2 regions of the Zooshikella sp. RANM57 genome follow, and region 2 is predicted to be linked to the other one. Evidence: predicted binding sites of a transcription regulator. Region 2 holds the regulator's gene; the other holds the start of a gene.

Region 1 (17,269 bases), 410 kb from region 2:
CCTATCACTTAGGCGCTTTACTTTCATGGTTTTGGTACACAAAAAATCAACCCGCTTATCAAATTGTAGATACTCAATTAGCCATTGGTCGAAAACTGAATACAAGAGATTTAAATGCTTTATCAGCACTGAAACCTCTAGCAATGATTGACTTAGCAAGTGAGTATAGTGAGCATTTTCAACTTATAAATCCACAAGTACCTTATTTATCCATCGCCATCATGGACCTTACCCCACCTAATAATGAACAATACATCCAGGCCACTCAATTTATTCGTCATTACCAACAACAGGGCTATCAAGTTTTAGTCCATTGTGCACTTGGTTACTCTCGTAGTGCTGCCATGATTATTGCTTATTGGCTAGCAATTGATCGTTTTAACACGCTTGATGAAGCAATACATCATCTACAAACATTACGTCCTAATACCGTACTCAATCAGCACTTTATAAGCTCGCTGAATACATTCCATCAAAACAACGATTCACATCACTTAGTAGAAACATCCGTGAAAAACTTTTCAAATGCCTGCTGACACTTTTTATATAGCATTTTATACCAACAACATTGTTTAATGAGGCTAGCCTGATTGTCAAAGGCTAGCAATAATCATAAAAATGATTTATGAAGGGTATCAGGTATTATTACTCAGGTAGTTTGGGAATACACAACGCAAAAGCTGACTCACTATCGGCACCAGCCATACAAACTGCAGAAAGTTGATATTTTTTCCAACGTGCTTGACAGTCTAAAGTCATATTATGCAGCTCGTTGCTATTAGTAATAGCCAGTGTTAGCTGTTGAACTTGTTTATCCTTTGTTAAATCTACACCTTGTTTTGCTGCTCTTTTTTTTGCTTTATCGAGTATATTAGGCATGTAATGCTTCATATTTTTCATCGCTTTATTACAGTACTGCTTAATGGACTCTTGCTTCTGCTGTGTTTGTTCAACTGTTTCACTCACAGCCGCATTGACATTTATTCCTCCAAATAAAAAAAGACATAGTAGATAATGTAAAAAATGCTTTTTTATTTGCCATAACCTGAATTTCATGGGCATTACCCTCAAATTATAATAAATTGCCAGCGGTATAAAGAATCACATAATCTCTGCAATAGACCAATAATAAATATCACTAGGTGCTAACCAATAGACGGTTTCAAAAGGAAAATTCAAGGTAAACCAATAAAAGGCTTCACTAATCCCTAAACGTTGATAATATGCTAAAAAACTTTGATGTTCAGAGGACTCGGCAGTAAACTCCCAACCTTGTTTACCACTCACACCTTGCCAGGAATGCACCCCCAATCGAGCGTCAGAATGGATGTAACGCTGCTTGCCCGCGAGAAAAAAATCTACGCCGCCTGAAATGATGGTACTCTTTGCAGTTGCGCACAGTGTAATACCAGACTTTCTTATGATTACCCCAGCCTGTCGATTCGCCTCATCATCAATTGAGCCTGGTACATAGCCCATCACAATAAGTTTTATTGACTCATCACTCACTAATGCCTGAACTTTTTTTACAATAGAGCTATCAATCACCCCTTGCATTAAAACCCAATCCGCCCCCTGTTTTATAAAGGTCACAGAACCAACAAAAGAAGAAGTCGCTTGTAAAGTATGACAGGCTGTCAGGGGATTCGCCTTACAATAAGCATCACCAGAAAAATAAACACATAATGTGAAAGTCAAACAATATCCGTAGTGATTACATCGTGCCTGAAGGTCTATTAATATAGAATTTTTCTTCACAGCAACAGCCTTTAGAAAAACATTAGTTTATGAACAGAAATAGTTTTATAAGCGTAGTCTATTCAATAAATCCTTTTAGTTTTTTTTATAGATTCAGCATACCCTTTTATGCTAAACATTTATTTTGACCATAAAAAAATGGTTGATACTCTTATTACCGAGTCAACCATTTTTAGAAATCAGAGTCTAACCTTGCTGTTAATCATTACGACATATTAACGGGAACCTGAGTAAAATCATTCTATATACTAAGTTTCCTTATTTATTTTTCGCCAGGCCAATATATCAAAGTAAGTATCGAGCCCACGCCAACTTAACTGTATTTCTTGCAAATAATGTTGATACATGAACTTCACATGTTCAGGTAAGTATTGTGGACCTTTAGTCGTTAAAATGGCTTTTATCATTTTATTTTGCCAGTGACGAATGCTATAACGCTGTTTACGCCGGTAGTATACTTTCCACTCCTGCCAGGATAGCCAATTCATTGGTTTATATGTAAAACGTGCCAACTCACAGACACCTATTCGCGTTCTGTCCCAGCCTCTTGTTAAATCAAGATCAAAACATGCTAGTGCACCAACCAGGCTATCTTCACCAATCGTACCCACAGGTAGTTTGATATTTTCATCTCGCACACGTTTCACAAACTGGTGTGGTAATGCATATAAATTACCTGCCAAACCACCACGCGTAATCATTGTAATGGTCTGTTGCTTAGTTCCCCGTCCCACATCCATTGGTATCGCTGCCAGTGCATTCTTTTTAGGATGCGCTTTTTGATACTGATATAACTGGTATAGAGAATCGCCTACGACCTCACAGTCCCCATCCAAAAAAATGTAAGTTTCAGCCTCTGCCACGACTTCATGAACAAACACATTCCAGGCATTTGATTTATCACCTTCCTTGATATCCACTAGATTTACCCATGAATGTTGCTGCTGATACTCTGCAACAACCTGTGCCGTGTTATCAGTGCAACCATTTGCCAGCACATAACACTGGTATGCCCCTTCAGGCAACGCATTGTGTGGTGAATTGATAATACTGATACGAATGCTTTCTAAGCAGGTAGTGATACGAGCAGCTTCATTATGTGCAAAAACTGCAATCGCTAGGGCAGGATTTGAGTCCATCATGCATTTGAATCCGTGATTACTACTATTACGTGTATTGTTACGTGAACTATGGGTTTTTAAATCCCTTCTTCATCCCTAAACTGACACAACCCCGCATCAGTGACTAAAGGGTATTTAAACCACGGTAAGTTTCCAAAAAATAGACATGATGGCTAGCATTCACATACAAAAACGTGAACTAACGTGAGTAAAGTTGCTTATTTATCAAGGGAAATCACAAAATGCTGTAGCGACAAGGTGCCCTTATCCTCAAAGAACATGTTAAGAGCACCTTAATTAAAAAGGATGTATCAGCTCAACCAAACTGACCACTCACGAAAGGGTTGGTGCGACGTTCTCTTCCCAATGTGGAGTTGGGCCCATGACCGGGTATAAATTCTACATCATCACCCAACGGGAAAAGTACAGATTTAATTGAATGGATTAAAGTATCAAAGTCGCCTTGAGCGAAATCAGTTCGTCCAATAGACCCTGCAAACAGTACATCTCCCACAAACGCCAGCTTGCTTTCCGCTTGAAAAAAGACTACATGGCCTGGCGAATGTCCTGGACAATGCAATACTTGAAATTTCAGTGCACCTACTTGTACTTCATCCCCTTGCTGTAACCAACGATCAGGCTGGAAGCTCCTCACAGGTGGAAAACCAAACATTGAGGCTTGCATCGATAATTGATCAATCCAAAAACGATCCGCTTCATGAGGCCCTTCAATCGGCACATTATAGTGCTCTGCTAGGCTGGCGGTGCCTCCCACATGGTCCAAATGTCCATGAGTCAGTAACAATTTTTCGATAACCGCCCCCGTTTCGTCAACGGCTCGTTTTAAAATATCTGTATCACCACCAGGATCAATTAACGCGGCACGCTTTGTCTGCTGACAAATGACTAAAGAACAGTTTTGCTGGAAAGGTGTAACAGGAATGGTAAGAACTTTCATCGGGGCTAATGCTGTAGTGGTCATTGTTATCCAAAGACTAAAAAAGGCAGTTGTTATATATCCACATAGCACCAACCTTACTGTATCCAGTAAGGTTTAGCAATTTTGCCAAGGCGCATTGAAGCGCCTTAAAGCTTCATGTTAAATCATAGACAACTGATCTTCTTCAATTTCCTCTGTCGCATAATGGGTTGACTCATTTTCTTGTTGGTGGCAAGCCATTCTCTGTGAAATAACCACAGACTGAGCCTCTAGATAAGCAGATAGTGCTTCTTTTGACAGCAGGGGTTGTTGCAAGCCTAACTGATGTAATAAGCATTGCGTCTGCTGTTCGGTGACCTCTATAGCCTGATCAACCTTAGCATCTATTAACCCACTAAACAGGTAGGGTGCAAAAGGCAGCTCTTTTCCAGATGATATCCACGCCTCTGCTTTAACTTGCCACTCAGCCAAACTAATTGTTTTCAAGCCCGGCTTATCAGCTAAAAGCGAATTCCAGTCTATTTGTTGGCAACCTAGTAAATGAAAAACATGTTCAGAAACACTTTGCTGGCTTAATGTGACTATAGCTGCTGCCGTATAATCAACAGGAATGAAATGCTCTGTAAAAGACAGCATAGGAACACATTTAAGCATTAAACAACTTTGTAAATAGCGGGCAATAACATCTGTCGTATTGCCCAAGTGTGGATGTATAGCAGGTGTTCCAACCCTTCCTAAGCGTATTAGCTGTACATTCATACCTTGAGAGTAAGCTTCTTCAACAAGCTGCTCTGCCACCCATTTGGAGGCTAAATACCCACCATTTTGTACATGTTGCTGTTCACAAATAGAAGATAATTCATTGTAAGGGTGTTTGGCTGCCGTATTGAATACCCCTGAAGTGGAAATAAAAACAAACCGACATGCTGGACGTTTTACAGCTAAAGATAGCAGTTCAAATGTTGAGCCAACATTTGCCGCTTCCAGACACGTGTAGGGTAATAAGTGATTAACATGTGCACCATTATGAAGAATTAAATCCAGTTCACTTGATAGCGTATCCCACTGTAAATCCGTCAACCCTAGTTTGGGTGACGATAAATCACCTACTAAAACAGAAATTCGGTCAACAAATTCTGGTTGCCATAAACCATAGTCCTGTAAGTGTGTTTTAATTCTAACTAAAGCACTGAACTCATCTTCAGCACGAACCAAACAATAGCAGTGTATATGATCATTTTGAACTAACAACTGGTGCAATAAATGACCACCAACATAACCAGTAACACCCGTTAATAACGCATATTTTAATGTTCCTACACAAAAACTGTTGTCCATTTTATTTATTGGGCGTAACTGGTTTTTAGCCCGCAATAACCAGTCATCAGCAACAACGTTATCCACACTCAAACAATGCTCATTTACCTGTTTGCTAATAACCTGTCCACCCGCTTCATCCAGCGTATGCAGGTGTAAATAACGTGCTAACTGTTGTATGGTGGGATAGGCAAAAACAGTTTGCACGGTGATTTGTGCATTTAAGCGCTGCTTTATTTCTGAGACCATTTTCACCGCCAACATTGAATGTCCGCCAAGCTCAAAAAAGTCAGCCGTAATACTTAACTGCTTATGTCCCAACAACTGCTGCCAAATCTCACACAGTGAAATCTCTAATGTGTCGGTAGGTGCCGTATATTCTTGGGTAATATAGAAATCACTCTGTTTAGGATCTGGTAATAAGTGATGGTCAACTTTGCCATTAACTGTTAATGGTAAAGCATCAATAATGATATAAGCAGCAGGAACCATATAGCTTGGTAAGTGCTCAACCAATTTCATTCTTAATGCAGTGATGACATCTGTTTTTTCCACATCCACTGCTTGATTATCGTCGCATTTAACTGGATTATTAAGAATAATATAAGCCACGAGTTGCGCTTGTGGTGTATTCGGCGCATGCAACACAACACAAGCCTGATTAACCATTGCTTGCTCTGTCAACGCAGACTCTATCTCCCCAAGTTCAATTCGATAACCACGCAGTTTGACCTGATTATCTGCACGACCTAAAAAGCAGATATTGCCATCCGCTAATACCCTGACTAAATCCCCAGTTCTATATAGACGCAGCTTATTATTATCAGCAAAGCTATAATGAATAAAACTTGTCTCATTAAGAGAAGAACGATTTAAATAACCTCTCGCGACCCCTTCTCCACCAATATACAATTCGCCAACCGCCCCTTCAGGAACAACACGTTGCTGACCATCCAGCACCACTAACTGTACATGCGATAAGCCCTGGCCAATAGGTACATTTTCTCCCTTGAAGCCTGCTGGTACCTTATAAATACTGGCAGCTATTGTTGCTTCTGTAGGTCCATAGGCATTTAACAAATCACAATGACTCACTGCCACACTGGCAGCCCACTGTTGTGCAAAATGAGCATTCAATGCCTCCCCGCCCACAACAATTCGAGCCAATCGAGTTTGCCGTTGCCAAAACTCAATATCCTGTAATACAGGGCTAAATGCTTCCTGCGCATAAACGGGAGGAATATCAATATGCGTTATTTGATGAGTGATCAGCCACTGACGAAAAGCCTCTGCCGACCATAATGATTCCTCACGCATGACTAACGTAGCCCCAACGCCAAGTGCCTCCCATGCTTGTTCTAATGACGCATCAAAACCAATATTGGCAAAGGCCAATACACGGTCAGTGCCATTGAGCTGATACCAGTCAATCATTTCCTGTATATGTCGAGCAAAAGAGTGATGCTCAATCAACACACCTTTAGGTATACCTGTTGAACCCGACGTATAAATAATATAGGCCAGCTGTTTTATATTAATATGCTCCTGCGTTTTAATACTATTCATCAAACCACATACTTCATCCTTAGATTTAATCAAAGCATAATCCGTTAATGCATCGCTGGTATTCAGTAGGCCATCAGACGAAGTTATTAAACGGTGTCCTCGAGTCATTAAAGCAGGCTCTGAAATAATATGCTTAATTTCGGCATCTTGTAATATAAAATGTAATCGTTCATCAGGGTACTTTGGATCAAGTGGCACATAAATCCCACCAGCATACCAAATACCCAACATAGCGACGATCCAATCTATAGAGTGATGCGTTAATACACCAATAGTGTCTTCTGATTGAATACCACAAGCCACCAACTGCTCTGCTAAACGTAAAGCACAAGTTTGTAACTGCAAATAAGTGATTGAATTATTACCTGCTTGTACGGCAATATAATTACTTTGAGCGTGACACTGTGAATTAAATAAGTCGCAAATCGTTTTTGGATACGTCAATAACCATTGGTCAAACTGTTGAGTTAACCACTGCTGCTGTTGAATTTCTGAGTGTAATAAGCATTGGTCTAATGCTTGGTCTGGAGTTGTCGTCAATTGTTGAAATAACTGTAAAAAGCACTGATTAAATTGTGCAATCGTTCCTTCACTAAACAGCTCACGATTAAATTCCCACAGCAGATCCGCACCTTCAGCATTTTTGGTTAATTGCAAACTTAAATCAAACTTGGCAGGTAACTCTGGATAGGGTAATGCTGTAGCATGCTGACCTCCCAAGCTAAAGGTCGTATTTTCATCATCTTCAACCGTTAACATAATTTGAAATAGCGGGTGAAAACTTAACGAACGCTCAGGTTGAATCAATTCAACGACACGTTCAAAAGGATAATGCTGATGTGTATAAGCCCCTTGTACAACCTGCATTGATTCGTTGAGTAATTGATTAAAGGTATGGCACCCATTGACTCGCCATCGTAAAACGACAGTATTAACAAAATAACCAATTAACTCACTAAATGCTGGGTTATCACGATTGGCCATAGGGGTACCCATAACCACATCCTGTTCACCGGTAAAACGATATAAAAATGCAGTAAATAGCGCATAAACACCACTAAATACACTGACTCCCTGCTGTTCGCATAGTTGTTGCAACTGTGTTAGTTTTTCGAGTGATACTTTTGCGTGAAACAACCCTCCTTTATGTTGTAAACGATCAGGCCGACTGTAATCAAGAGGTAACTGATGCAACTTTGGTAAATCAGTAAGCTGTTGCTGCCAATAATCTGCTTGTTTTTTTGCATCATCCGTCATAAGCCACTGCCGCTGCCAGGCCGAATAATCCACATACTGAAAAGGTAATGGTAAACGTTGTTCAGGATGCTTCTCAAAATACTGTTGATAAAAAAACTGTAGCTCTTGAATAAAGAGTGCTACAGACCAACCATCAGCGGCAATATGATGAAATGTAATTAATAATACATGGCCGTTTTCTTCGCCAAGATCTAACCGCTTAACTCTAACTAAATAGCGATCGTCAGTTAAATTAAAGGATTGAAACACTTCTTCATATCGAAGTTTATTAACTTCATTCCACAGTTTATCTGTGCAATTTTTTTTGTTGTGAGAGTCTCTGACTAAGTTAACCACCTGAATTAGATTTTCATGAGGTGGTGGCAAAATTGTTTGTAAAACGTCACCCTGTTCAAGCACAAACTGAGTTCGCAGCGTTTCATGGCGGGTAATAATTTGAGTCAGCGCATAATTTAAAGCATTATCATCAATCGACCCTCGAATATGATAAGCCGCAGGCATATTATAATGCGTACTACCCTGCTCCATGTGATCAAGAAACCATAAACTCCGTTGTGCATAAGATGCATAAAGTTTTTTAGTTCTATCGGCTGATGTCATGACCTCTTTGCTATTCACTTCACTCTGAGCACGAAGAATCTCTTCAGCAATACCTTTAATGCTTGGATTTGCAAAAACATGACTTACTGGAAGATCTACCGAAAATATATTTCGTATAGCACCTACCATTTTCATAACCAGTAATGAATGACCACCTAAACGAAAAAAATTATCTGTTGTCTTCATCGCTGACTGGTGTGGTAATAGCATTTGCCAAATTTCACCAATGCGTCGTTCAGTATCATTCGAAAACAGGTCACACATATTAGTCGGTGATACTCGTTGTTTTTTCTCTACCATCAATGACAAAGCCCGATAATCCACTTTACCATTCACGTTTAACGGAAGCTTATCAACAATATACCACTTTGAAGGTAGCATATACTCTGGTAACTTCTGCTGTAATTGCTCCCTTAAGACTTGAATAATTTTATATTCGTCCTTGATATCAACTATTTTTCCCTGCTGACTTTCATTTTTTGTTATTTCTGTTTCACACACTATAAATGCAATAATACAACGACTCTCATCTTCAACTTCTGTGCTAACAGCAGCCTGGCAAACACCTGTAAGTTGCTCAAGTTTACATTTAATTTCCCCTAGCTCTATTCTAAAACCACGAATTTTCACTTGATCATCTGTTCTTCCAACAAATTCAAGATTGCCATCAGGTAGCCAACGCACTAAGTCACCTGTTGCATACAACCGCTGCTTAGTAGTATCAAAAGCTGATATTTCAGAAAATGGGTTTAACCAACAAAACTTTTTCGCGGTCAGCTCCGGTTGACCAAGGTAACCCAAAGTAACACCATTACCACCAATATAAAGCTCTCCTATAGCACCCAGAGGCAATAAATGTTGCTGCTTATCCAACACATAAGCAGAATACCCCTTTATTGGCTTGCCAATAGGTAGTTTATGCTGCTCCGCTTGATAGGCACCCAATGTAGCACATATTGTAGTTTCTGTTGGACCATAAACATTGATTAACGATACTTTTTGTGACCATTCTTCAGCCACCTGGATATTACACGCTTCTCCACCAATAAAGAGTTGTTGTAATCCACTCCAATACTTCACATCCAAAGAAGGTAATAAACCTGGTGTTAAGAAAGCATGAGTGATACCTAATTGATTTACTTGCTCATTTAATAGCCATGGATCATAATTGACTGACTTTGGTAGCAAATAAAGACAAGCTCCGGAGTAAAACGCTACCCCCCACTCAAGTACAGATGCATCAAATGTTATTGCTGCAAACTGTAAAACACGACTATTTGGATTAATACTAAAATATTCCACCGACCGAAAAAGATTGATGACATTAGCGTGAGAAACGAGTACACCTTTTGGTTGCCCCGTTGTACCCGAGGTATAAATAGCATACGCATAATTCTCACTGGGAACGGGTCTTTCACGCTGTAAATTTTTCTTAGGTAATTCCTGTAGCTTTTTATAAAAAAGCTCATCATCAATAATGCAAACAGAAGTATCTTGACAGTCTGGCAATAATCGATCAAGTGTACGTGAAATTGCTTTTTCTGAAATAATACACTGGCATTGGCTGTCATTTATAATATACTTCAAACGCGCATCCGGTAGTGCTGTACTTAACGGCAGATAACCAGCCCCTGTTTTTAATACCGCCATCATTACAATAAATAAGGCGGGAGAACGTTCGAGATAAATACCCACTAACTCATTAGACTTAACACCCTTATTTACCAAGTAATGAGCCAGCTGATTGGCCTGTTCATTAAACTCTTTGTAAGTAATAGTCTTACCGTCAAAAAACATAGCCGGGTTATTCGGAACTATCTCTGAGTTATGTTCCAACCAGTGATTTAAGTAATCAGTTTTATACTCAAACAGAGCCTTTTCATTATTTACACCATGCCCTTGAACCAACGCTTTTTTTATTATTTTTTCTTGTTCATCCGACACTTTATTCTCGACAATATTATTTTTCACATAATCAGGAAGAATATTGTCAGTATCTAAGGGATTTACAGACCAACTCAGTAATTGTTTATACTCATCCAAACAACAAATGCTGATATCATCAAGCAATTTGTCTGAATTTTCGGTCATAAATGTCCAAATTTTTAATAATCTTTTTGCTAACAGTGAGATTTCTAACGGTGCAAAAAAATCTTTACGATACGTGATAGCTAATTGTTGTCCAAAACAATCACCATGATCCAATATTCTAATATTTAACGGACAGTTTACGTCATCAGTATAGATATCATCTAACCGATATAATAATTTGTTAAAATCAGTATCTAAAGCAAATGTATTATAGGAAAATAACACATCAAATAATCGTTCATTAATACCACTCATATGTTTAATCTGACTGGTGGAGACATATTGATGACGATAAACTTGTTTAACGACCTGAGCAACGTGTTTGATTAGATCGCTACAAGATTTTGAGTGGTCAACGGTAATATAAAATGGTAATACGCCTGCAAACATTCCTACAACATTACGTTGATCTTTTCCTTTACGTTTATGTAATATCGATCCAAGTGTAATAATAGACGACTGCTGATAAATAGAAAAATGAAGGGCTAATCCAGCCAAACACAGTGCAAGAGGTCCACCGATATTCAACCTAGTTGAAGTGGAATACATGGCTTCTTTTAAAGAGCTTGGCATAGCACAACAGTATTTTTCCACTCCTTTATTGAATTTTCCCATATATTTTAAGGGTAACAACTCAACATTAGGATAGTTAGATTGAACTGTTTTCTTCCAATAGGCCTCACTTCTTTGGTAGGCTTCCGTCTTACAATAAGCTTCACTATCAATGACACAAGGCAAATACTTTAGGCAATTATTCTCCCACTCAAGACACTGCACATTGGCAACATAAGCGTCCCCCAAACTATTGACAAAGTTAATGATACCATAACCATCAACGACGATATGATGTGCTAATACCACTAAAACATGACGCTGATCAGACTCACTTAACAACGCCACTCGAACTAAATCACCACGCTCTAAAGAAAATTCATGTGATATTTCATTCTTTAGCCATGTCTGAAGCTGCTGACTAGGACTTAATGCCTCACTAAAGTCAATAATAGCGAGTTCAGGATATCGTTGTGCATTATACTGTTTGGGTACATTATCAATGATTGTAAACTGAAGCCCTGCAAAATCTAACGACTGAATTACCTGAGAGACTGCTTTTGATAACGCGTCTTTATCCAATACCCCATGCAAGTTTATAGATAAACCAAGCGTGTATTTTGTTGAAGTAGTATCCTGACACTGGTCAAAATAAATGGCTTGTTGCTCTGGGTGAAGTGGGTAGTGTTCAAACTTCATGTTAACTCCCTAATATATCAAGCATAATCGATTACTACGTTAAAATTACTTGTCATGCCCTTAGTGACGATGTGTTATATAAATTAATTAGCCATATGGCAGACAAAAGTCGAAAGCAAGTGGAGTCAATAAATCAAGTCATGACTTAATTTATTGACTCCACTTGCTAAAAATCACTTAGTAAACATATTTTCTGGGATAAAATAAAATGGAAGTGATCATAACTCCAATAGGTAAAGTAATTACACTATTTATCAACTAGTAAAAAGAATGAGTATCTTTTAGTCAGAAGAGTGAATGATATTCATACTATCAGCTCCATGATGCTCACCTGCTTTGCAGACTACAGGCGCGCTAATCCTAAAACAAGCTCAGTTATTCATTAAAACCCTTAACATAGGGTAAAATAAGACGGGTGAAGGGTAACAGAAATCAGCTGAATTACCATCCGTAAAATACGAAATAAATCAAGCTGAGCATTGATGTGTATCAGTCAGTGTAATTATAGACACTACTTCATTCATATAAGCCGTTAATTCAAAATAAACAAATACTAACCTATCTTCTTATAGAGAAAGAAAATAGGTTAGGTATTTAACTAATTTCAGCGTCAATATCAGCTTTCTAACGAAGAGAGTAAATAGTCAGTTACTTCCTGCAACTTTGCTAACTGTTCAGTTAATGTACTTTCCTGCTTCTCAGTGTTTTCTAATTTGACAGGTTCTAACTGACTCAATAATTTAGCTAACAGTTTTCCTGGTTGCTCAAAAAACAGGCCTGCTTTGTGGTGTGCACTCTGTAAGTCTTGACCAAATTCAGCTAATTGGGCAACAGGAGAGCGATTATTTAACGAGTGCAAGCCTCCACCATTAGCTGAAGCATATGCCTGCTGCATCTGTTGTACTTCAGTTTGTTGCAAAGTAAGAGAAAACTCGCTGAGTGTAGAAGCATCAATTCCCAACGACAATGCCTGATCGAATGCGCCACTGACATCGCCATCAAAAAAATCGTTGGCTAATGATGTCACATCAGATAATAACTCATTGATAGCATTTAATTCCGCTTCATTTAAATCGCCTTCCACTCGTAGCTGAAATCCGCTTTGATACTGCATTTGACTATAAGTTGCGGCAGCTTGTCCTTGTTGAAAGGAGCCATTCGACGTTGATAGTTGTTTAAATGCATTTATAGTCACCACATCGCCTTCTTTCGTGGTAACTTGAAAGGAAAACTGGTTATCTAGCTGGTAAAATTGCTGATGACTACGAAGGGTGACAGGTTGAGGCTCCCCACCTAATGCCGCTTCACTTAACGAAATTTTATCCGCATTACCCGTAAATTTATTGTCTAGCTCATCCAGTCCAGTTGTGACTAGATCATAGCTAGTATCAATATCAGCTTCTAAATTGGGGTTTAATAAGCCTAAAGCCTTAAGGTCTTCTCGCGCCTGATCAAATCCTTTTGCCACACCTTCTCTGGCTTGGCCTAATAAATTTTGCAAACGTTCGTTATCAGCACCTTCGGCTTGCTCAGCTAATAAACGTTGTTCAACAAACTTTAAAATAGTGTCAGCGACTTGCTCTGGCCGATACCCAGAAGACTCCACTTGCATCGGCTCAGTGGCACCTAATTGCTGTCCCACGCGATGCAATAAGGTATCTTGCAGTAACTGGCGGGTACTTCCTCCAGACTTTGATAACATCATTGCCTGACGACTGGTTGCCGTTTGCTGATGATGCTCGGCATGTTCTGGCCGCATTGATTTCAGTAAGTGCCCTGGTGCGATATTCATTGATGTAACCCTCCACATCGCTCTCTATGACACTGACATCCCCCAAACATGCCCTAAAGAACGCACTGTTTAGTCCTCTATAAACTTGTTATCGGCATATGCCGCCTATACTTTAAGGCTGCTATACTCATTTAAAAGTCATCAAAATTCATTGGAAACTCATTCAAGCCATGACGGCTCCGTCCAAGCAACGAATTCACGATTTACTGCAACAATTAGGCCTACCTCTTGATGCTTCACTACACGATGTTAAGCAAGCTTATCGACAGCGCGTAAAAACCTTACACCCCGATAAAAATCCAGGACAAGATACCACTGCTCAGTTTCAACAGCTGCAACAAACCTACCAAAGCCTGGTACAGTATTACCAATACGGGTCACACTCTTCTCCAACCCAGTCTAGCCCCCACTACTCCAAAGAAGAAATCACTACTCCAGTATCATTTACTGATCAAGACTCACAATCTCCCCCCCCCATTCCTAACCCCGTCATTAAACAAGTCATCGTGTGTCGTCGTTGTCGTAAGGACAAACAAGGACTACGTTATCGCCGTTGGCTGATGGTTACAGGTATCATCTTTATCACCCACCAGAAAACAGTTTCTGGTATTTGGTGCCAGCGCTGTAGCGCTCGCTTAGCACTCAAGTTTAATCTATGGAATTTACTACTGGGTTGGTGGAGCCTGACTGGCCCTTGGCACTCTATTCGTGGCTGGTGGATAAATACATTAGGAGGAGTAACCCCCCTTGCCGAAAATAGTAAATTAGAATATCGATTGGCTTTGCAGCATATTGCAAAAAGCCGGTTTAATGAAGCTATCGGTCACTTATATTGGTTAAAACATTATTGTCAAAACCAAGCTATGCAAGACAAAGTTAAACAATTATTACATCAATTAGGTGACCCCAGCGAGGCAGTTGCTCAACCGCCAGAATCTACTCATTTCTTTTTTAGCCAGTGTATCTTGCTAAGCTTACTCGTATTGCTTATTAGTCTCCCAATACTCATATGGCAGCAAGCCTTTGAGCCTCTTGCACTCGTAAACAAACCAGCGATTACAGCTAATCCCATTGTTCCAGAAGCTCAACATCAGTCACTTTATACAAGCCATCGTTTGGGTAAACATTATACCCTTGAGCCTGTCGCGCTACTCTCTACACCCGATATTAATAGCGCCATTGTGGCTCAAATAGCTCAGTATGCCCCTGTGAATGTAATCTCTGCAGAACCACAAGGTTGGGTGACGGTATCAACGCCTCAAGGTTTTAAAGGCTTTATTGCTGAGCAGCTTATTGGTTTTGGCAGTCATACCATTGCTAAACGTTATCAATGCCATCAGTATCCAGGTCCGCGTCCATTTAACGGCGAATTACTAGGACAAAATAATGGTAAAAAACGTTTATCTATCGAAAATCCTCATCCTAATGATGCCATTGTTTTATTTAGACAACAGAATAAAACCGTCCAACTCGTCTATGTTTATGCTCAGCAACAAGTTGATGTTCAACGCTTACCTAACCGAATTGACAATATAATTATTCGCCATGGGCTATTTTATAATCACGCCTGCCAGACGTTCACTGCCAACTTAGATGAACGGAAAGAACCTCTTACCCTTATTAGTAATCAACAGAAGCTAAAATTATAACACTCTTACATTAAAACAATGATACAGACTATATAGACGACGAATACCGTCTAAATAGGTCATTTTTACGCTAGAGTAGTTACTTAAATTTTCATACAATCTCTACGTTAGTTCGAATTGATACTAAAAATTTGGATAGGGAGATTCAATTGTGAATAAACACTTAGTAGGTATCCCATTAGCGTCACTTATACTTACACTATCTATGTCTTCTATTGCTGAAGAAACTATAGATACAAGCTTTTCTAATATTGAAAATGCACTGATGGCTCCTGCCTCCGATGCTGAGTATAAAGCCGCAGTAAAACTAAAAGCCATGCGGTCATCAACTGCACAACTATCGGATGCTGCTCTTAATGCTGCACGCCCACCTTGTTATAGTGCATTACCAGGTAAAACCAATCAATCTTTAATCATGGTACCACTGCCCGATAACCAGGTAGATCTTGATGCAGTTTGTCATGTTGCTATTAACAGTACCTGGCACGCAGGCGGAGTCGCAAAAGGTCATTATTACTATCAGAATTGCGGACAACTGGACAATAAATTATATGGCGGCGGGTATACATCGTTTGTAACTGAGCAGTATTTTGAAGCGAATAGAACAAAGTTCTCTAGCTGTAATGCCACAAATGCTGTTGTCTGTTGTTCACCTCAATTTAGCAATTAATAAATAGAAAAAATGCCCCTCGTTTAAAATAAACGAAGGGCACATTTTTTAATTTTTCCGATGCTCTTTTCATAATATGAGGAACATTTCAGTATTAAGAACTTACTTTACACCTCAACCTCAAATCCTAAATCAATATCACAAGCGGCATATCCACCTCTAATACCCCAATTTTCTGCTGTAATTTCTCGTAGCATAATTTTAATGTGATTATTTGGAATACCAAATGTCTCTAAGTTATTTACGATAGTTTTATAAAGCTGCCTTTTGGCATCACGACTACGACCCGCGAAGCAGTCAATGCTAATATGGGTGTAATATTCAGGTTGCTCTCGATCTGGAGGACATTGAAATCGATGAGACTCATGAACAATAAGCCTAACATTCCGGTCGCCTGGTAAAATTTTAAAACTCTCTCTTAGTGCAGAATGTACAGCCTCCATAATACCTTTCTCTATTTCGGCAGGGTATTGTTGGCGAACTTCAATCAGTACACTTGGCATTATACTATCCTTTTTGTTTAACACACACTTAAGGTCTCAAGTTCACATACGTTATATTTAATTTATATTATACATTGTTAGAAATACTGGACTCATATTCTATAAAGCCTTCTTCTATCGCAGGGAAAATATCCACTATCTCAAAGTAAGGCACGGTATATATTTTACTATCACGTAATGCATCTATTAAAAAATAATAATCTTGAATACTTTCAGTTTCATATACTGCTATATCACTACACTTTGAGCTGAATGCCTCGACATCATATAGTTTTATCGAAACACTTGGATATTTTGAAAAAATATCTGTTTGAATACTTTCAAAGTATTGAGTTCTTTCTTCTCTGCTAAGAGATAGCCATTCTTTTGTTGCATTCATATGGACAAAGAATGTGTATTTTCTTGGCATCACTGACTCCAAACTTATAAAAGGCCGTTACCCTCATTAAAGTTGACTACAAAATACAAAGAGTTTTTTATTTTTTTAAATACTGAGCTTTAGTAAGCTTAAATATATCACATTGTTTACCCATCACTGTTTGAGAGTGACTATAAACCTCTCCTACTTTTAGCGCTACACTCTTTGAGGCTTCATTGTCAGGATGAATGAGACTAATAAGCTCAGATGTATCCAGATAAGTAAATCCCCATTCAATGGCGGCCAATGCCGCTTCGGTTGCATACCCCTTACCCCAATATTCGGGCGCAATACCCCAACCTACTTCTATCCCAGGCCAACCTTCAGGCTCCCAAA
Region 2 (15,065 bases):
ACTATAATACATGGTCATCAAAGTGGTTAGTTCAAACTATACCCAGTTGATTTTTGAAGGGGCTTACTATTACTACCTTTACAGAACACATCTCCAATTCCATAAAAAATTAACGATCAATGTTCTGCTTCATGGGCTGGAATAAATTTGACTGTTGAGTTGCAATGCAAGCGCTTTAATATTTAATAATGCACACATTTTGGCTATCACCGTACCCGCTAACCAGGGACGCTTACCTTTGTGCTTGCGCCAACGAATTTCATGTGGTGAGAGCGTAATAGACTCATGTACATTATCAACAGCGAGCACCCATGTTGAATTTTCAATCACCAATAAATAATGAATTGCCTGGCTGGTATTGTGTTCATAGCGCTCAGGCATAATACACTGGGCAGTATCAATCACTTTATACGTTTGTTGCTGATAATGAAAAACACCTAAAAACCAAGAGGGCTTACCTACCAGACGTGTGAGTGGATAGTCACTCACTGAAAGCACTGTACCCAGTTCTGTAAGCGGTACCGCCAAGCGCAATCCACTCACACTGAATAACAAACAATCAAATGCTTGAGCCTGATCTTCATCCTCTTCCACCACTGTTTCAGGAGCTAACTCAGGTTTAACTGTCGCTAACTCATCCTCAGCGTGTACCTCGTCCTGAGACACAACATCAACCGTATCGGTAGCTGGTGTTAAATCGACTTCAGATACAACCTCTGCTCTGTCTGTCTCAACATCAACCAGGCCTTCTCCCCAACTCACTTCTTGTAGCAGGTGATCCAAGTAATCCTTGACGACAACCGTCGATTTAGAAAGGTTTTGAGTATTTCTTTCCTGGGTCATTTTGCTTGGGTCCTAAGCGGAGTGGACTGCTGTTGCATGGCCAGTAGATCTTTCAACAAATGACTATACGCTTTTACACTGCGAGAGTTTTTATCAAATATTGAAGGAGGAACACCGGCCTGGCTTGCATCCCGCAAACGTGTATCCACAGGAATATATGACTGCCAAATATGATCCATATGTTGTTTACGCAATGCTAATAAACTTTGCACTGAAGCCTGTGTTCGACGATCAAATAGCGTAGGAATCACTAAAAAAGGTAACGCTTTTTTCTGCGACTGACACACCATACTCATGGTATGAAGCATCCTCTCTAAACCTTTTAATGCTAAAAACTCAGTTTGTACTGGCAGGAGCAGACGCTGACTTGCGGCTAATGCATTAACCATCAATACGCCAAGCTGAGGTGGTGTATCCAGCAATGCATAATCAAACTGATCCCATAGATGAATTAATGCCCGAGAAATTACCAACCCATAACCACCTTGATTCGTAATTTGGCGGTCTAATACGGCAAGTGATGTCGTTGCAGGTAACAACATCAAATTACGAAATCCCGTCTCAACAACTAACTGGCCAGGTAAGTAGTCAGGTACTTTGCCCTGATGGCTAAATAAATCGAATAAACTATGTTCTAAATGATCAGGATCATACTTAAAATAACACGTAAGAGATGCATGTGGGTCCAGGTCTAGTAGTAAAACCCGGTAATTTTGCTGAGCTAATAATCCACCTAAGGCGACAACGGTCGTCGTTTTTCCTACGCCCCCTTTTTGATTTGAAATAGTCCAGATTCTCACAAATCCCCCAGCATTCACTTTCCCCATCATTCAACGACAGTTTTTTTATCGCTAAAAACAGCAACAATTGAGCCAAGAATTATTTATGTTAATTGTTAGCATCTGCTCAATGAGCGTACCGCGAAAATTTAATATTCATTACCTTGAGCAACCTGCTTTGTTAAACATCAAGGGGTAGCACCTGCCGCATGAATACTGCGCCTAATATCAAGATTCTTGGAAATAACCAACACGACCCGACGATTCTTTGTCCTGCCTTCAGGTGTACTATTTGATGTAATCGGTTGGAATTGGCCATAACCAACGGCAGCCAATTGCCGGGGATCAACGCCATAACTGGCGAGCAATCTAACAATGGCCGCTGAACGTGCGGCAGATAATTCCCAATTGGTTGGAAACTGATTGGTATTAATGGGCATGTTATCGGTAAAACCTTCAACATGTATTGGGTTCTTATAATGACGTAATATATCAGCCACTTTTTCTAATACATTAAAGGCTTGATTATTCGGTATAGAGTCACCACTGGGGAATAACAGGCTAGACTTCATCTCAATTTCAACCCAAAGCTCATTGCCTGCTACTGACAATAAATCATTACTGATTAAATCTTTAAAACGGTCCTGCACCTGGCTTTCAATTTCAACCAAAGGATCTTTTTCTGGCTCCTGTGGGCTATTAATATCATCAATTGCCATATCATGCTGATTAGGCTCCTGTACAACCTCCTCAGGTTCTTTCGGCTGGCGCGGTGTCAACTCTCCTACTTGAACAGGCTTTAAACTTCGCGCAGGTTCATTAAACACACCATCTAAGGTTTCTGATAACAGCTTATATTTGCCTTCATTGACTGAAGAAATGGAATACATCACGACAAAAAATGCAAAGAGCAAGGTAATAAAGTCTGCATAAGACACCATCCAACGCTCTAGATTTTCATGCTCTTCAATCATTCTACGTCGAGCCATGGTCATTACCTTTTACTTGAGCAGCCAAATATAAACCCGACAGGCATTCTGGCAGGTTTAGTACCTTTCCTTTGAAAAAGAATGCACTCTTACTATTAGATAGGAGGGAGAGAAGATAGTTGTCAACACATATGGCTGGATATTTCACCAGAACCAAAAGATACCTAACCCTCAGGTCAGGTAATAAAACCCTGTAACTTCAGCTCTATTGACCGTGGATTTTCCCCTTCAGCAATGGCCAATAAACCTTCAATTAACATTTCACGGAACTGGGATTGACGATGAACACAGGCTTTTAATTTATTGGCAACGGGTAACAACAATAAATTAGCCATACTCACCCCATAAATGGTTGCCACAAAGGCTGTCGCGATCCCAGACCCTAACTCTGAAGGGTCTGCCAGGTTTCCCATCACATGAATAAGCCCCATGACAGCACCTATGATACCAATAGTAGGTGCATACCCGCCCATTGCTTCAAAGACTTTAGCGGCCTGCAAATCCCGGGCCTCAGCTACATAAAGCTCGACTTCAAGAATATTGCGTAATGCTTCTGGCTCATTACCATCCACCAGCAACTGTAACCCCTTCCGAGCAAAAGTATCTGGCTCGATATCAGCAATAGTCTCAAGGCCTAGTAAACCTTCTTTACGTGCTTTCAAGCTCCAGCCAACCACCTTCGCAATCCCTCCTTCTATATCCAACGAAGGAGGTACCACAACCCACTGCACAATGCTCAGTGCACGTTTAAAATTTCGACTTGAAGATTGAACAAATGCTGCGGCGACGGTGCCTCCTACGACAATGACAGCTGCAGGGCCGTTCAACAGTGCATCAACATGACCACCTTCAAGAAAGTTTCCGCCAACAATGGCCAGTAAGCCCAGAACCAGTCCGACTAAACTGAGCACATCCATGCTCAAATTGCCTCAACAAGTCGCCGTGGAATATCATTCAGGTGAATTACTTCATCAGCCAACCCTGCGCTAACAACAGCCATTGGCATCCCATAGATCACACAACTCTCTTGGTTTTGTGCCCAAACATGTGAGCCTGCGGTTTTAAGCATTCTAGCGCCATCACGACCATCAGCGCCCATACCTGTCAATACAACCGCTAACACTTTATTGTTAAATGCTTTCGCCGCAGAACCAAAGGTGACATCAACACTGGGTTTATAGTTGAGTCTGGTATCCCCCTCTAAAACCCGAACGATACCACCATGCCGGGCATCCACCATTAACTGCTTCCCCCCTGGAGCCAGCAGTGCATGGCCAGGTTTTAATCCGTCATTATCCTTAGCCTCACTGACACCAATCTGACATATCCGGTTTAGGCGCTCAGCAAATGCATTGGTAAAGGTACCTGGCATGTGCTGGACCAATAAAATCGGTACGGGAAAATTACTGGGTAACGCAGTAAGAATGGTTTGTAAAGCAACAGGGCCTCCTGTTGATGTGCCTAAAATCAATAGCTTATGCTTCGCGACGCCACGGTTATAAACCTGAACCGTTGGCCGCTCGGGTGCTGAGGTTACTGGTCTCGCTGCTGGTGCTGGCTTTGCAGCTTCTGCCTTGCGTACAGTTGACCGATAACGACTCCTTGCTACCGCTTTAACACGATCAGACAGCACCTTTTTCAATCTGGTGGAATTACGGGAAATATCCTCAAAATTCTTGGGTAAGTAATCAACCGCGCCAGCTTCTAACGCATCCAGGGTGATTTTGGCACCCTCATGGGTCATCGAAGAAAACATCAGCACTGCGGTCGGCTTACTGGCCATAATCTGCTTTAACGCTGAAATACCATCAAGGACAGGCATTTCATAATCCATGGTAATGACATCAGGACTCAACTCCTTGTTTTTCTCAATCGCTTCTCGACCATTTTGTGCTGTGCCCACCACTTTAATTAGCGGGTCGCCACTCAATAACTCCGTCAAGCGCCGCCGAAAAAAACCCGAATCATCTACAATTAATACCTTTATTGCCACCAGGCATCTCCCGCTTAGTAAGCACCTTTAAATACGTTAGCACACATGTATTCTGCATCCTCTTTGTACTGAGTAAGGACTACCCACTGTGAGCGATCGTCGCCAACCGGAATCGTTGCTGATAATGAAGAGCTGAAGGTTAGACCTTAGCCTGCTACAGACTGTTTGCGTGCATACTGTTTTAATAAGCTAGGTACATCCAGAATTAACGCAATTCGTCCGTCCCCAGTAATGGTTGCTCCAGACATGCCGGGTGTTCCTTGTAATAAAGCCCCCAGGGGTTTTATCACTACTTCTTCCTGACCAATCAGCTGATCAACCACAAACCCCACCCGCTGAGTTCCCACGGAAACAATCACCACATGAGACTCATCCACAGGTTTAGCGTCATTATGTCCTGCCACTAACCAGCGTTTTAAGTGAAATAATGGTAAAGCTTTATCACGAACAATAACGACCTCTTGCCCATCCACCACATTGGTCCGTGACAAGTCCAGATGGAAAATCTCATTAACACTGACCAAGGGTAAAGCAAAGGCCTGTTTTTCCAGAACAACCATCAACGTTGGCATAATCGCCAGCGTTAACGGCACTTTAATAATAATTCTAGAACCCTTACCTTTTTCCGACTCAATATTTATGGTGCCATTTAACTGGGATATTTTCGTTTTAACTACATCCATGCCCACACCCCGGCCTGACACATCGGAGATTTCCTGCTTGGTGGAAAAGCCAGGCATAAATATCAGGTTAAAACATTCCGTATCAGATAATCGGTCAGCGGTATCCTGATCATAAAGACCACGCTCTACTGCTTTGGCTCTTAGCCTGTCTGGATCCATGCCTGCACCATCATCCGCAATAGAGAGCAGGATATGATCACCTTCCTGTTGAGCGGCCAGCAACACATTACCCTGTCGGTTCTTACCACTTTGCTCGCGCTCCTGAGGACTCTCAATCCCATGATCCACCGCATTACGAACCAAATGCACTAAGGGGTCAGCAAGTGCTTCCACCAGATTTTTATCCAGATCAGTTTCTTCCCCTTCCATCTGTAAATTGATTTCTTTTTTCAGGCTTCTTGCTAAATCACGGACTACCCGAGGAAAACGCCCAAACACTTTTTTAATAGGCTGCATTCGCGTTTTCATTACGGATAACTGCAAATCGGCAGTGACGACATCTAAGTTAGATACTGCTTTCGATAATGCTTCATCACTGCTTCGATCACCCAATCGAACGAGTCGATTACGCACAAGAACCAGCTCACCCACCATATTCATGATGTCATCCAAGCGAGCCGTATCAACCCGTACCGTGGTTTCTGCAGGTGGATTAGCATCTTTAACAGGGGCTTTAGGTGCTGCTGCCGGCTTAGCAGCGGCTTGCGCAGCAGGAGTAGGTTTTACCGGTGCTGGTTTTGCTGGTGCCGCAGGTTTACTTGGCGCAGCGCCACCCTGTGCACTGTGTTTCAGTTCCTTTAACAGCTCATCAAAGTCTGCTTCTGGTACTGGCTCACTTTCAGCGGGTTTAGCAGGCTGCTCCGCAGCACTATAGAACTGGCCCTTGCCATGCAAATCATCGAGCAGCGATTCAAACTCTTCATCTGAAATTTCATCACTGGCGGGTGGCTTGGCTTGTTTTTTCTCAGCAGGTTCAGCTGCTTTTGGGGCTTCTGCTGTGGGTTCAGTTGATGGCTGTTCTGGGGCAGGGGCAACCTCACCAGACTCTCCACTAATAGTCTTTTTACCATGCAGCTGATCTAATAAGGCTTCAAATTCATCATCCGTAATTTCATCTGAGTCACTGCCACTCACACCTTCAGCCGCTGGAGGAGGAGTCACCTGCTCTTTTGGACCTTTTTTCGTCTCCTCTTCCTTATCTTGTTCTGCTATGGCATCAAGCAGCAGCTCAAACTCTTCATCCGTGATCTCTTCTTCTGGTGCTTTACTTTCAGCGTCTTCAGTGGGCTTAGCTTCTGATGGAGTTGTTTCTGGTGGTGTCTTCGGTGGTGGCTCAGCGGCTTGCTCTGGTGGTGCAGGCGTAGGTTCAGCGACAGGAGGTTCTGCAGCAGGTGCTTCGGGTTCAGCCTCTTCAGGTTTCGCAAATGTGGTCAGAGCTTCAATCAACGACCTGTCAGCTGGCTCAGGATCTTGACGGTCACGCACCTGGCTAAACATTTCATTGACTTTATCTAACGCCTGCAACACAACATCCATGAGTTCCGGAGTCACTGCACGCTGTCCATTGCGTAAGGTATCAAACACATTCTCAGCCACATGACAGCACTCAACAAGTGCATTCAGCTGTAAAAAACCTGCTCCGCCTTTTACTGTGTGGAAGCCTCTGAAGATTGCATTCAGTAAATCTTTATCATCTGGACGGTTTTCAAGATCAACTAACTGTTCAGACAATAATTCTAAGATTTCCCCTGCTTCAACAAGAAAGTCTTGTAGAATCTCTTCATCAGCATCAAAACTCATGAAATAACTCCCCTAAAACCCCAAGCTGGATAATAGGTCATCAACTTCATCTTGACCTGATACCACATCAGTTCGCTCCTCTGCCCGCATCTGAGGTCCTTCGGCAACCGTTTTATCTTTTTCCTTCGTATCAAAGCGATGTTCAATACCTGTAATTGTGTCAAGCTGTCCTGCCATACGCACTAAATGAACCAGGCTTTCTTCTACTTCAGCCACTAAGTCGACGACTTTTTTAATAACTTGACCCGTTAAATCCTGAAAATCCTGAGCCAAAATAATTTCATTTAAATTGCTATAGAGGGTATTCGCTTTACCTTCAGTGGTATCCAAAAATTCATCAATGTGATGGTAAAGCTCACGAAACTCTGTAGGCTTCATCTGTCGCTTACGAAGCTTCTGCCAGCTTTCACGTAAGCTTTTTGATTTTTCGGCAATATCTCCAGCAATGGGAACACTCTCATCCACCAGGTCCATGGTGCGATTAGCCGCTTGTTCAGTCATTTTTGTCACATAACTTAAGCGCTCAGAGGCATCAGCCATACTGGAAATTTGCTCTTTATCTTCACCCGAAAAGCCTGTATCCAAATGAAAATTCATAATGGCTTCATGCAAGGCCCTTGTCAGACGGCCAATTTCTTTATAAAGACTTTTATCGCGCACCTCATTAATTTCGTGAATAACCTGAATGGCATCTTTTAAATTGCCTTTTTCCAGATATTCCACCATTTTATGCGCACGATTTTTTAAGTCTTCTTCAAACTCTGCTGGTGTCAATCCATCAGCTTGTTTATCTAATAACGACATATCAGCCTCTTAACCACTGGCTTCCACACGCTCAAATATTTTTTCAATTTTTTCTTTCAATACTTGAGCAGTAAAAGGCTTGACTACATAGCCATTGACACCCGCTTGTGCAGCCTCAACAATTTGGTCTCGTTTGGCTTCAGCCGTTACCATTAAAACCGGTAAAGATGCGAGTTTAGGGTCAGCACGAACGGCTTTTAATAAGTCAATTCCCGTCATACCCGGCATGTTCCAGTCCGTGACTAAAAAATCAAAGCCACCACTTTTCAGCAATGGAAGTGCTGTTTGACCGTCATCCGCTTCTGCCGTGTTGGTGAATCCCAAATCTCGCAGTAGGTTTTTAATGATTCGCCTCATTGTGGAAAAGTCATCCACGATAAGGATCTTCATATTTTTATCCAAGGCGACCTCCCTCATGATGCACAGATGCTGCCTTTTAACATCTACTACAAGTCTAGTAGGTGATTATTGGCATGCCAGTTTATTCGATTTATGTTTAGAAAGAGTGCAAAACATTTTCTTACGCAATAACACTTTATAGCCAGAAATATGCACTAAACCATGGCCTTTTAATGACTGGAAGAATAATTAATTAATGATCAATCAGTTAGGTATGAACCTGATGAGCGTTAGACAACATCTATCGTAATTAAAAGGTGTTAGCGTAAAAAGAATACGGTTTTATTAAAAACAGACATTATTCTGGGTGCCAATCAGCAAGTCTTGCACGAAGACGCATAGCGGCTTGTGAATGAATTTGACTTACCCGTGACTCACTGACACCTAACACCTGACCAATTTCTTTTAGGTTTAATTCTTCATCATAATAAAGTGCAAGCACGAGCTGCTCTCGTTCAGGCAAAGTTTGTATCGCTCGTGCTAAATCCTGCCGTAATTTTTTCTGCTGTAGTTCATCAGGAGGTTTATCACTGGTGTGCTCACTGGCTATTGATTCTTGTGGTGCATCGCCAGCATCCATCAGCTCCTCAAAGGAAAATAAGCGACTACCGGACAAATCACTTAACATAGCATAGTAGTCATCTATTGAAAGTGAGAGCACTTCTGCTATTTCATGATCCTTTGCATCTCGGCCATGCTTTGCTTCAATTTGTTGAATAGCGTCAGCGATTCGTCGACTGTTACGGTGAACAGAGCGAGGTACCCAGTCCCCTTTACGAATTTCATCGACAATACTGCCCCGGATGCGAATCGTGGCATAGGTTTCAAAGGTTGCCCCTTTGCTCGCATCATATTTTCGCGCAGCCTCAAGCAGTCCAATCATTCCGGCTTGAATCAAGTCATCCAATTGGACACTGGCAGGTAATCGAGCAGCGGTATGTAAGGCTATTCGCTTAACAAGACCAGCATAACGCTGGACAAGCTGCTGTCCCTGCTGCCCACTCACTTGGGAATATAACCCAACACCTTGCATTGATTTCATCAACAACGTCCGACTTCACAGGACACCAAGGTTTCCACAAAAAATTCCAAATGCCCTCGAGGTGAGGCGGGTAATGGAAAGTTATCAATCTTTTGCGCTATCCCACGAATCGCTATAGCCGCTTTTGACCTGGGATAGCACTCTAACAACGGCCGCTGACGTTGAACGGCTTTACGTAAAGCCTCATCAAAAGGAATAGCACCTAAATATTGCATGGTCACATCCAAAAAGCGCTCAGTGACATTGGTCAGCTTATTAAAAAGCTGCTGACCTTCTTGCTGGCTGCGCACCATATTTGCAATAACCCGATAGCGCATTACTTCATGATCACGATGAAGTAACTTAATTAACGCATAGGCATCCGTGATTGAGGTGGGTTCATTGGTTACCACAATCAATACTTCTTGACTGGCAATCACAAAGCTAACAACAGAACTCGAAATACCAGCTGCGGTATCAATAATCAATACATCCAGTTGATCATTAATTTCACTGAAAGCACTAATCAGTCCTGCATGCTGTTGTAACGATAATTGGGTCATTGCCTGGGTGCCGGAAGATGCTGGGATAATCTTTATGCCTCCAGGACCGTGCAAAAGAATATCGCGTAAATCGCATTTTCCCTCTAACACATCAGCAATGGTGTGTTTGGGTGACAGCCCTAGCAACACATCAATATTGGCTAATCCCAAGTCGGCATCAAGTAACATGACGCGACGCCCCATTTCTGCAAGGGCAATACTCAGGTTAAGCGCTACATTGGTTTTGCCAACGCCTCCCTTGCCTCCGGTTACAGCGAGTACCTGAACTGGATGTTTAATTCCCATCGTGTTGTTCACTCAGACAACAAACATTGCTTGTGATTACCCAACCGCACGCTCGTTAAACAGTGAATGTCCAGAGACCGTCCATTCTTGTTGTACAAGCCATGCTGCATCATCTTCAGCGAGTGCGCCCGATATGGCTACAGCTCGACTCAACAGTGTATGACTACGCGCCAATGCAATATCTTCTGGAATTCGCTGACCATCTGTATAGTAAGACACCGCTAATTGGGCAGCGATCACCATATCTAAAGATTCTCCAAGACTGTGTGTCTCATCCACTTTCGTTAAAATCGTACCCACTGTTTGTTCTGTTGAGTAAGTATTGATTGCTCGCTGTAATACATCGCGCTGGCAGGTCGTGGCCAGCACCAAAAAATTCCTGATCATTGGCCGTACTTGATCAAGTAAATTTAATTGTAGCTGTAAATTATCGTCCTGCGGATGCAGACCCGCAGTATCGATTAAAATCAATGACTTACTTCGAAAAGCATCCAAGGCCTGTTGTAATCCTGATGCATCACTCACCACTCTAATGGGCACATTTAAAATACGTCCCAGGGTTTTCAGCTGATCACAGGCCCCTATGCGAAAAGTGTCTAAGGTAATCAACCCCAGTGATTCCGTACCATGCTTCAGTGCATACCGTGCAGCTAACTTACCGACGGTGGTTGTTTTGCCACTTCCTGTCGTCCCAAGTAACGCAAAAATACCACCGCCCTCCACTAAATCTCGTTTAGTAGTATTCAATAACCGACCAATCTGTCCTAAAACATGACGCCAGGCTTCCTTTACACCAATATCTGCAGGAAGATTTTGCACAATAATGTGACTCCGCTGTGGTGACAGCCCCATTCCCACCAATCGCCGCCAAACCATAGCGGCTACAGGATGAAGCTGGCAAAAATCACCCCAGGCTTTTTGCCCCATCTGTTGCTGAAGCAACATCCGCATACCATGTAATTCTTGTTGCAAATTAGCCAGTAACCCTGGTGCCGCCTCTCCAGTCTGTTCAATGCGCTCTTTTTTAGGCTCACCCAGGGCTTGTCTTTGCTGCCACTGCGACTCAGGATGGTTATGCTGAGACTTATGGCTTTGTACATCCTGATAGGCGCTGGTATTTAGCGATGATTTCGCTTGCTGAGATGGTTGCTGTTGAGCCTCAGATGGAAATGGTTTTGGATTTTTAGCACCCCGTAAACGGTTGGCTTGTTTATAGTTCTCAAGATCAACAAGGGATTGGTGATGGTTTTGCTTCGCCGCGCCAGCTGACTGCATTTGCTGATTGACGTGATGTCCTTGCCAACTGAATTCATTATCTTGAGAAAAGGTACGTTTTGATTTAGAGGCTGATGCGTGTTGAGTGTAAGATGCATCCTTGTGGCTTCGTACATTATCTGAAACATAAGTGGCAGAAGCATGGGTAGGAATAGTCGGCACATCCCTGGCCACCACTAGCTCGATACCTCCAGCTACCCGCCGTTGTTCTAAAATGGTTGCATCTGCACCTAACTCCTGCTTGACCAACTTAAGTGCCTGGCGCATATCAGCAGCAAAGTAGCGTTTAATATTCATAAGCCCTTCCTATGCCGTGCTTTACCTCAGTATCTACCAGCAAACTACTCATGCTGGCCCACACTGGCGACAATCGTTACTTCTTTATTGTCTGGTATTTCTTGATAAGCCAATACATACATGCTGGGTATGCCAAATCGAGCAAATCTGGCTAACATTGGCCGAATCGGACCAGCCACTAACAGTACAGCTGGTTGCCCTGCCATTTCCTGTCGTGATACGGCCTCTTGCAATGAGCGCTGTAGTCGCTCAGCCAGACTGGGCTCAATCACAAAGCCATCTTCAACACTCATACCCGATTGCTTAGCCTGCTGAGCAGACTGCAGCAACATTTGTTCCAACTGTGGCTCAAGGGTGATAACTGGAATCTTATCGGACGTCCCTACAATACTTTGCACTATCGAGCGGGCTAACGCCGTTCTGACAGAAGCCGTTAAAGTGGCAGGATCTTGACTCTTCGTACCCACTTCAGCCAGCGCTTCAGCAATGGTCCGGATATCTCGAACAGGAATTCGTTCAATGAGTAAGCTTTGCAGCACTTTTAACAGCGTACTGTGTGATACTTTGCTGGGAAGCTCTTCGGCCAGCTTGGGTGATTGACGTCCTAACAGCTCAAGTAGCCTTTGCACTTCATCATGACCTATCAGCTCATGCGCATGCTTAAACAGCACCTGGTTTAAGTGGGTTGCCACCACCGTAGACGCATCAACCACGGTGTACCCCAATGTCTGGGCCTGATCTTTTAGTCCTGGTTCAATCCATACCGCATCAAGACCAAACGCCGGATCTTTGGCAGCGATCCCCTCTAGAGAACCAAAGACCTGTCCAGGATTAATCGCCAGCTCTCGCTCGGGATGAACTTCCGCTTCACTGATGGTCACCCCCATCAACGTAATCCGATAGACATTGGGTAACAAATCAAGGTTATCGCGGATATGGACTGAAGGCAGCAGAAAGCCCAGCTCTTGTGAAAGCTTTTTACGAACCCCTTTGATCCGGCTGAGCAACTCGCCGCCCTGGGCTTTATCAACCAATGGAATTAAACGATAGCCCACTTCCAACCCCACCATATCGACGGGGGTTACATCGTCCCAGCCCAATTCCTTGGTTTCAATGGATGATGAAGAGGGCTGAGCCGTTGCCCCTGCAGGCACAACCTGACCACCTGCTGCAGGCTGTACGGCTTTGCCTGGTTCAGCAACGGAGGTCGCGCTGATTTTTTGACGATGATGAATCCACCAGGCACCCACCGCCGCAATGCCTCCCAACCCCAAAAACGCAATATGAGGCATACCAGGGATAGCCCCCATCACCATTAATATTGCCGCAGCAACACCAATTGCTTTAGGTGAAGAAAACATCTGCTGACGAACCTGATGCCCCATGTCTTTAGCATCAGAAACCCGGGTCACCATAATCGCCGCCGCTGTGGACAGTAGTAATGAAGGAATTTGAGCGACTAACCCATCACCAATGGTTAACAGTGAATAATTCTGTAAAGCAGTTTGGAAGGGTAGCTGGTGCTGAGCCATACCAATGGATAACCCCCCAATGATGTTTATGGCTAGAATCAGTAGCCCCGCAACGGCATCGCCTCGAACAAACTTACTGGCACCATCCATGGACCCATAAAAATCAGCCTCCTGGCCAACTTCTGACCGTCTGGATCGTGCCTGATCCTGATTGATTAAACCTGCATTTAAGTCAGCATCAATCGCCATCTGTTTACCCGGCATCGCATCCAAGGTAAACCGGGCTGATACCTCAGAAATACGACCAGCACCTTTTGTCACCACCACAAAGTTGATAATAATGAGGATGACGAATACGACTAAGCCCACCACGTAGTTTCCGCCAATCACAACCTCACCAAAAGACTCGATGACTTTTCCTGCAGCATCTCCACCTGTATGCCCTCGCAGTAACACCACGCGCGTTGAAGCCACATTCAATGCTAAACGTAACAGTGTTGCCACCAACAAAATGGTGGGAAACACAGCAAAGTCCAGTGGTCGCATGCTATAAACGCATACCAGCAAGACAACCAGTGCCAAAGTAATGTTGAAGGTAAATAACACGTCTAACAGGAAAGGCGGTACGGGTAATGTCATCATGGCCAAGATTGCCATTAACAGAACCGGAACCCCTAAGTTACCCTGACCAAGGCCTTTCAGTGTACTCACCAGCATCGTACGATCTGCCACTCAGCCTTCTCCTTGTAGTAAAGGATTGTTGCTTATCAACGTCCGCCCTATCAGCTTGGTATTGGTGTGCAAAAACCTTTCCCACCCATAGCACTATTGGGTGAGAGCCTACAACTTTAGGTCTTATAGGTGTGTACTTGGATAGAAAGTTAGCTGTATCTACACACGACCAAACAGCTTACTGCCATTTAATTGTCGCGACGAAATTCTTCAGGAATGGGATAGTCTTTAGGAGGCCGAGGTTTCTTGCCATAACGCTGCTGTTTAAGCTGGTACACATAGGCTAAAATCTGTGCAACAGCGATATACAAGCCACTGGGTATTTGTTGATTTAACTCCGTGCTATGGTAAATCGCCCTACTCAGTGGTGGCGCCTCTAAGATGGTGACATTCGACGCCACTGCAATTTCCCTGATTTTTAACGCAATAAAATCGACACCTTTAGCAATGACATAAGGGGCATCCGCTTTATCGGGATCATATTTAATTGCCACAGAGTAATGTTCAGGGTTAGTGATCACTACATCGGCTTTTGGCACTTCAGCCATCATGCGTCGTTCAGCCATTTCTCGTTGTAACTGACGGATACGGCTTTTAACTTCAGGTTTACCTTCTGTATCTTTGAACTCATCCCGCAGTTCTTGCTTCGTCATTTTTAACTTTTGACGGGTATCCCAGATCTGAAATGGTACATCAATGGCCGTAATCAGCACTAAACTGATACTCAACAAAATAGCCGCCCAACCGATAAGCCATAAACTGGAAATAATGGCATTGTCAACAGAGGCTCGTCCTAAATGCAAAATCTGGTTCTGTTCCCACAGCAATACCGCTATCGCAAAACAGGCCACAACCACCACTTTGGCAATTGCTTTTAACAATTCCACTAAGGACTTGGCAGAAAACATACGTTTCAAACCCGCCAATGGACTTATACGGTTCATTTTAGGTTGTATTAATTTACCACTAAAAACCCATCCTCCCAGTAAAATAGGCGCCAGAATACCGGCTAACATCAAGGATAAAATTAACGGAAAAATTGAAACAATGGCATCATTCAATGAGGCGCCCAGAAACTGCAGCATCGTCGCCGTATCAAATATTTTTTCCCGCTCTACATCTAAGTTCAA

What was found. Region 2 encodes FliA, which starts transcription of late flagellar genes. Its sites were predicted from a motif close to CTAAAGTTNNNNNNNNNNCNGCCGATA; they were not measured.
Region 1: ACQ96U_RS01945 (DUF5610 domain-containing protein) is a predicted target of FliA. The motif match lies at 13,783-13,809, and genes of this name have one in related genera.

Annotation. Positions count from the first base shown of each region.
Region 1 covers NZ_JBOIUB010000001.1:534,915-552,183, reverse strand. Annotated here, with positions in the region: gene ACQ96U_RS01975 (dual specificity protein phosphatase family protein) at 1-536, shown strand, start outside; gene ACQ96U_RS01970 (hypothetical protein) at 646-1,056, opposite strand; gene ACQ96U_RS01965 (hypothetical protein) at 1,102-1,758, opposite strand; gene ACQ96U_RS01960 (glycosyltransferase) at 2,007-2,900, opposite strand; gene ACQ96U_RS01955 (MBL fold metallo-hydrolase) at 3,196-3,837, opposite strand; gene ACQ96U_RS01950 (amino acid adenylation domain-containing protein) at 3,979-11,901, opposite strand; gene ACQ96U_RS01945 (DUF5610 domain-containing protein) at 12,518-13,693, opposite strand; gene ACQ96U_RS01940 (DnaJ domain-containing protein) at 13,864-15,342, shown strand; gene ACQ96U_RS01935 (hypothetical protein) at 15,494-16,012, shown strand; gene ACQ96U_RS01930 (tautomerase family protein) at 16,120-16,515, opposite strand; gene ACQ96U_RS01925 (darcynin family protein) at 16,583-16,924, opposite strand; gene ACQ96U_RS01920 (GNAT family N-acetyltransferase) at 16,992-17,269, opposite strand, start outside.
Region 2 covers NZ_JBOIUB010000001.1:128,913-143,977, reverse strand. Annotated here, with positions in the region: gene ACQ96U_RS00675 (chemotaxis protein CheW) at 130-843, opposite strand; gene ACQ96U_RS00670 (ParA family protein) at 840-1,643, opposite strand; gene motD (flagellar motor protein MotD) at 1,811-2,611, opposite strand; gene ACQ96U_RS00660 (flagellar motor protein) at 2,788-3,528, opposite strand; gene ACQ96U_RS00655 (protein-glutamate methylesterase/protein-glutamine glutaminase) at 3,531-4,604, opposite strand; gene ACQ96U_RS00650 (chemotaxis protein CheA) at 4,751-7,087, opposite strand; gene ACQ96U_RS00645 (protein phosphatase CheZ) at 7,100-7,891, opposite strand; gene ACQ96U_RS00640 (chemotaxis response regulator CheY) at 7,901-8,281, opposite strand; gene ACQ96U_RS00635 (RNA polymerase sigma factor FliA) at 8,589-9,332, opposite strand; gene ACQ96U_RS00630 (MinD/ParA family protein) at 9,332-10,159, opposite strand; gene flhF (flagellar biosynthesis protein FlhF) at 10,196-11,731, opposite strand; gene flhA (flagellar biosynthesis protein FlhA) at 11,776-13,920, opposite strand; gene flhB (flagellar biosynthesis protein FlhB) at 14,124-15,065, opposite strand, start outside.